2 regions of the Erwinia sp. INIA01 genome follow, and region 2 is predicted to be linked to the other one. Evidence: predicted binding sites of a transcription regulator. Region 2 holds the regulator's gene; the other holds the start of a gene.
The links. Region 2 encodes ArgR, which controls arginine synthesis, uptake and breakdown. Its sites were predicted from a motif close to ANTGAATAAAAATACANT; they were not measured.
Positions count from the first base shown of each region.

Region 1 (3,422 bases), on a different contig from region 2:
GAGGATCAAGCCGCTCCGCCGGTACGTGATGCGATTTGTCTGCTGCGTAAAAGTTATCGATTTACCGAATCTTCGGGAATCGGCCAGCTGGCGATGGCGGTGAATGCCGGGGATGTAAAACGGGCAGACGCCGTGTTTGGCGGTGAGTTTAGCGATATCCGCCGGCACGGTTTAAGCAGCAGCGAAGAGTACCAGCAGCTGCTTAACGACTGTGCGACAGGCTACCGTGATTATCTCTCGCGGCTTTCCGCAGGGGATTCTCCTGCTGACGTGCTGTCGGCATTTGGGCGCTTCCAGCTTTTGTGCGCACTGCGTGAGGGGCCATTCGGCGTTAGCGGCCTGAATGAACGTATTGAAACTACGCTACGCCAGGCCGGACTGATTCGTCGCGGTACGCTGGCAAACGGTAAATGGTATGTTGGCAGGCCGGTGATGATTGCCCGCAACGATCGCTTGCTGGGGTTGTTTAACGGAGATATCGGCATTGCGATGCTGGATGGTGAGCAGGCGCTGAAGGTATTTTTCCCGCTGCCGGATGGCTCAATCAAAGCGGTGCAGCCCAGCCGACTGCCCCCGCACGACACCGCGTATGCGATGACGGTGCATAAATCTCAGGGGTCAGAGTTTGAGCACACGCTGATGGTGCTGCCGAATCAGGTGATGCCGGTATTAACCCGTGAGCTGGTGTATACCGGCATTACCCGCGCTAAGCGCCAGCTGACGCTGTACGCTGATACCCGCGTTTTTAACAGCGCGGTGAAAAAGCGTACCCAGCGCCGAAGCGGTTTGGTGGAACGATTGTAAAATAGCGCGGCGCCAGTTAGCTCTGGCGCACGTGCACGCTGTTTTCCCGGAGATCTACCATCAGCACCTTGGAACGGCGCTGATAGTTGTACATCTCTTTCTTACTGCTCGGCAGCAGTTCCACATCCACCGGCTGGAAGCCGCGCTCCTGGAACCAGTGGATGCTGCGCGTGGTCAACACGAACAGCTTCTTCAGCCCCATCTGGCGAGCCTGTAGCGCGATACGCTCAAGCAGCGCCTCGCCGCGTGATGAACTGCGGTAATCCGGGTGAACGGCAACGCAGGCCATTTCACCAATCTGCTCTTCCGGGAATGGATAAAGTGCGGCGCAGCCGATAGTCAGGTTATCGCGCTCGATAATGGTGAATTTGTCGATTTCCATTTCCAGCTGTTCACGTGAGCGGCGCACCAGAATACCCTGCTGCTCCAGCGGACGGATGAGCTCAAGGATGCCGCCAATATCGTTAATGGTGGCGCGACGGATCTGCTCAGCGCTCTCCATCACAATCTGCGTACCAATACCGTCACGAGAGAACAGCTCCTGCAGCAGGGCACCGTCTTCCTGATAGCTGATCAGGTGGCTGCGACGCACGCCGCTGCGGCAGGCCTTTACCGCGCCGCGCAGAAAACGTACGGTGCCGGAATGGTAGTCCTGGTCGTTTTCCAGCTCTTCAATGCGCTGCTGCGCTTCGTTCGGGAACAGTTCGGAGACAATATCGCCGTTGCTGTTGGTGACACCCTGCTCGGAACAGAAACCGATCATTTTCTCCGCTTTCAGCTTAATCGCCAGCTGGGTTGCCACCTCTTCAGAGGTCAGGTTGAAGCTTTCGCCGGTAACGGAAACCGCCACCGGGCCCATTAACACGATGGCACCACTGTCCAGCTGACGGTGGATCGCTTCTTCATCAATGCGGCGAATACGGCCGCTGTGGCAGTAGTCCACCCCGTCATCCACGCCCAGAGGCTGGGCGATAATAAAGTTGCCGCTGACTACATTAATATGCGCGCCCTGCAGCGGAGTATTGTTCAGGCTCATCGACAGGCGAGCGGTAATATCCAGCTGCAGCCGGCCGGCGGCCTGTTTGACCAGCTCCAGCGATTGTGCGTCCGTTACGCGGGTATGCTTGTGATAAACAGGCTCGAGATTTCGCTCTGAGAGGTTGGCATCGATCTGCGGTCTGGCCCCGTAAACCACCACCAGGCGGATGCCCAGGCTATGCAGCAGACCAATATCGTTAACGATGCTTGAGAAGTTCTCATGCTCGATGGCTTCACCACCCAGCATAATGACAAACGTCTTACCACGGTGGGCATTGATATAGGGAACGGTATGGCGAAAACCCTGAACCAGCTCGGTACTACGTTCCTTCACGGCAAACCCTCTTTGCATTATTATTCGGTAAATGTGTATTTTTATTCTTTTATTGCTTCGGGCGCAAGTGGCATTTTTCCTTAGTTATCACCCAGTACTGATTTTTGCTCAAGCTAATGTGCTGCATTTAATCGCTTTTTTGGGGTGACACTGGTTAAGGGATTCGCTAAAGTTTTTGCAAAAAACGAACGTTTGTCTTTTTATTAATCAATTCACAGCAACTGGAGTGGCATGACCGATTCAACATCCCTCAACCGACGACGGCTTTTACAGGGAGCGGGTGCCGTATTGCTGCTCAGCGTCAGCCGGGCAGGTATGGCTGCCGGCGGCCATGTTGTGGCGATCCGCATCTGGCCATCATCAACCTATTCTCGCCTGACCATTGAGTCTAATATCCCACTGAAGTATAAGCAGTTCGCGCTCAGTAATCCCGATCGCGTGGTGATCGATATTGAAAATATTCAGCTCAATCATACGCTGAACGGTGTCGGCAATCTGGTGCGTCAGGACGACCCCTACATCAAAAATGCCCGCGTGGGGCAGTTTGATGCCAGCACCGTACGCCTGGTGCTGGAACTGAAGCAAAACGTCTCGCCCAAGACCTTTACGCTGGCACCGGTTGCCGGGATCAAAAACCGCCTGGTGCTGGATCTTTACCCGGTTAAACAGCCGCACGATGATGATCCGCTGCTGGCATTACTGGAAGATTACAATCAGGGCGAGCTGGAACGCAGCCAGCCCGCCGCGGCACCGCTGCCGGGTAAGGCCGGGAAAGACCGGCCCATCGTGATTATGATTGACCCCGGGCACGGTGGGGAAGATTCCGGTGCGGTCGGCAAGCATAAAACCCGCGAGAAGGATGTGGTGCTGAAAATTGGCCGCCGCCTGAAAGCGCTAATCGATAAACACCCGAACATGCGTGCTTATATGACGCGTAATGAAGATGTGTTTATCCCGCTGAAGGTTCGGGTGGCGAAAGCGCGTAAGCAGCGTGCGGATCTGTTTGTCTCGATCCACGCCGATGCGTTTACCAGCCGCGCTGCTCGCGGGTCGTCGGTTTTTGCCCTGTCGACCAAAGGGGCCACCAGCACCGCCGCGCGTTATCTGGCGCAAACCCAAAACGAATCGGATTTAATTGGCGGCGTCAGCATGAGTGGCGATCGCTATCTGGACCATACGATGTTCGATATGGTGCAGAGCCTGACAATTAACGACAGCCTGAAGTTTGGTAAAGAGGTGCTGTCAC
Region 1 is NZ_JAPDNC010000002.1:724,812-728,233, forward strand. Features, by position in the region: gene recD (exodeoxyribonuclease V subunit alpha) at 1-804, shown strand, start outside; gene argA (amino-acid N-acetyltransferase) at 821-2,194, opposite strand; gene amiC (N-acetylmuramoyl-L-alanine amidase AmiC) at 2,408-3,422, shown strand, end outside.
Region 1: the regulator ArgR is predicted to act here: its motif matches at 2,209-2,226, upstream of argA (amino-acid N-acetyltransferase).

Region 2 (3,422 bases):
TTACCAATCGGACGGCGTTCAACAATACCGTTTTTGCCCAACAGCAGCGGCTGTGAGAAGAAACGGGCGTATTCGCCGCTGCCTTCAACATAGGCACATTCGACAACATTGCTTTCCCCTTTCAGGGCGCGAACCAGCGACAGTCCGAAACGCGCCGCAGCCTGGCCCATTGAGAGCGTCGCCGACCCGCCACCCGCCTTCGCTTCAACAACCTCAGTACCGGCATTTTGAATGCGTTTAGTCAGATCCGCCGCCTCCTGCTCGGTAAAGCTGACGCCTTCAATCTGCGACAACAGAGGCAGGATGGTAACACCAGAGTGACCGCCCACTACCGGAACGTTCAGATCCTGCGGCTGTTTGCCTTTCAGCGCAGCCACAAAGGTGTTGGCGCGAATAATATCCAGCGTGGTCACGCCGAACAGTTTGTTTTTGTCATACACACCGGCTTTTTTCAGTACTTCAGCCGCAATGGCGACTGTGGTATTAACCGGGTTAGTAATGATGCCAATCAGCGCTTTCGGCGCGGTCGCAGCAACCTGTTCAATCAGGTTGCGTACAATGCCGGCATTGACGTTAAACAGGTCGGAACGGTCCATACCCGGTTTACGCGCTACGCCAGCGGAAATCAGAACCACATCAGCGCCCTGCAAAGCCGGGGTCGCATCTTCACCACTGAAGCCTTCAATTTTGACTGCTGTAGGGATATGGCTAAGGTCTACCGCAACACCCGGAGTGACGGGGGCGATATCATAGAGAGAGAGTTCTGAACCAGCCGGAAGCTGGGTTTTCAGTAGGAGGGCCAGAGCCTGACCGATACCACCCGCTGCACCGAGAACTGCAACTTTCATCCTAAACTCCTTATTATTTTGAGCATGTTATGCCGGGAAATCCATCTGCTTACGACCTTAGACGACCTGCGGGATAATGACGATAGCGGGTTTACGGTTTTGCGTGCTTAAGCACTAAAAAGCAGCAAATGCTGAAGATATGCCCGCATTGCATCCTGTTATCGCTGGTCGCCAGTCGTTGCAACATGCAGACATCGTGATCCGGCGTACCTTACACCTATAGCACTTATCCGAACAACATCAATTTTATAACAAATTGTTCACTTATTGTGCAAAGTAGTACCGGCCCGTTAGATTTCTTTTCAGTGCCAAAGTTTGTTAGACTTCGGCTCCCTGCCAGGCTTTCACCTCGCACCACAATTCAAGTTTGCATAAAAATTCATTTAATTGCATAATAATGTACTATCCCGCTTGGGGTTCCCCCATTCACTTCCTTTTTATCGGTAACCTATGCGTAACCCATCAAAGCAAGAAGAACTGATTAAGGCGTTCAAGGCCTTACTGAAAGAAGAAAAATTCAGCTCGCAGGGCGAAATCGTCAATGCACTGCAGGAAGAAGGCTTCGAGAATATCAATCAGTCAAAAGTCTCGCGGATGCTGACTAAGTTTGGCGCGGTTCGCACCCGTAATGCGAAAATGGAAATGGTGTACTGCCTGCCGGCTGAACTTGGCGTTCCCACCACCACCAGCCCGCTGAAAAACCTGGTGCTGGATGTCGACTTCAATGATGCCCTGGTGGTGATCCATACCAGTCCGGGAGCCGCTCAGCTGATTGCCCGCCTGCTCGACTCACTGGGAAAAGCCGAAGGTATCCTTGGTACTATCGCCGGGGACGATACCATCTTTATTACCCCTGCCCGCGCCTTTACCGTCAAGCAACTGCATGATGCAATCCTGGTCCTGTTCGAGCAGGAGCTTTAAAGGAAAGAGTTATAAGCAGTCTTGTTATGCCCCATTGCTTAACCTCGTGCTAACACCTGTTACCGGGGCATTTATGAGCTGTCGCAAGGCAGCTCTTACCTCAGTTGTCGAGCCACCGCCCCCGTCTATTAGCACATATCACTGGCTTTTCGCGAGAAAACAGCCTGTCTGGCAAAGCACTATTTATTTCACCTGTGTGATCGCCCGCAAATAACCGCACAAATAGTTAAAGTCATCCAGGTTGATGTTTTTACGTGAATTTAACAAAGCCAGAGCAAAATATAAGCACTTCTTATAACTAGTGGTTATTAAAACCGCACACAGTTGCAATAAATCCCAGAAAAATATTATTAGCCTGCTATTAATATTTTCCGTTATCAGATCTATACTTATTTCCGTGATGAGAATCACAGTAACTAAAAAGATAAAAACAGTTGACGAGGAATAAAATCATGAACGTAAAAACTACCATTGCCGCTCTAAGCGTACTCTCTGCTCTGTCATTCGGTACATTTGCCGCCGAATCTGTTAACGCCACTCAGGCGCAGAATCTCCAGTCAATCGGTGTGGTCAGCGTCAGCGGCGTCGCCGGTTCACCAATGGATATCCGCCAGGCGCTGGATAGCAAAGCGACGGAGAAAGGTGCCAGTGCATACCGCGTTATCGAGAGTTATCAGAACGGTAACTGGCATGCCACCGCCGAGATTTACAAATAATACCGGTTTAAAAAAGTTATTCAGTGTCAAAAAATTAGTACGGTAACCCCAAGAATAATAAATGCTTTTTAGCCCTTTCGGTTACCGAAAAACCTTATCTGGAGTCAATATCATGAAAACTACATTTACTATCGCTGCCTTAGGTCTTGCTTCTGTTCTTTCATTCGGTGCCAGCGCTGCACAACTGGTGACTAACGATCAGGTTGCTCAACAGAATCTGCAATCTGTCGGCACCATCAGCGTTAGCGGCATCGATGCGGCGCCAAGTGATATCCGCCAGCAATTGTCAGATAAAGCTGACCAGCAAGGTGCAACCTCTTATCGCGTGATCGAAGCGCATAATGATGGCAACTACCACGCGACTGCTGAACTGTACAAATAAGTCATCGCACCGGATGCCCGGCATCCGGTGGTGGTATCGACGACCTGGTCATTATGACGTAGCCCGTAGGTTGTTGATTGCAAATGGGAGATAATCTATGAAAATCAAAACAACCATCGCTGCATTGAGTCTTTTGTCAATGATCGGTTTCGGCGCTTCTGCCGCCGAACTGGTCAATAGCCAACAGGCAGAGAACTTGCAATCTGCGGGGACAATTACGCTAAGCGGTGTGGCCGGAGTACCCTCGGATATTCACCAGCAGCTGTCACAGAAAGCAGATATGCAGGGTGCCAGCGCCTATCGCGTGGTAGAAGACCGCAATCAGGACAACTGGCACGTGACCGCTGAGATTTACAAGTAATTCCTCGTCGAGGCTATCCATTAATAGCCGCCTATGACGAACTCTTTGGCCCCGTTCGCCGGGGCCCTTTTTGATAAAGACTATCTGACATTGAAGTGGAGCTGGCCCTCCAGCTCCTCTTCAGCTTCATCAAATAGCAGGATCAGCGCTCCATAGCGCCGCTTCTGCCCACTCCCCAGATTGATAAACTCAAT
Region 2 is NZ_JAPDNC010000013.1:27,212-30,633, reverse strand. Features, by position in the region: gene mdh (malate dehydrogenase) at 1-848, opposite strand, end outside; gene argR (transcriptional regulator ArgR) at 1,299-1,769, shown strand; gene yhcN (peroxide/acid stress response protein YhcN) at 2,222-2,485, shown strand; gene yhcN (peroxide/acid stress response protein YhcN) at 2,598-2,867, shown strand; gene yhcN (peroxide/acid stress response protein YhcN) at 2,965-3,228, shown strand; gene OMR58_RS20835 (barstar family protein) at 3,309-3,422, opposite strand, start outside.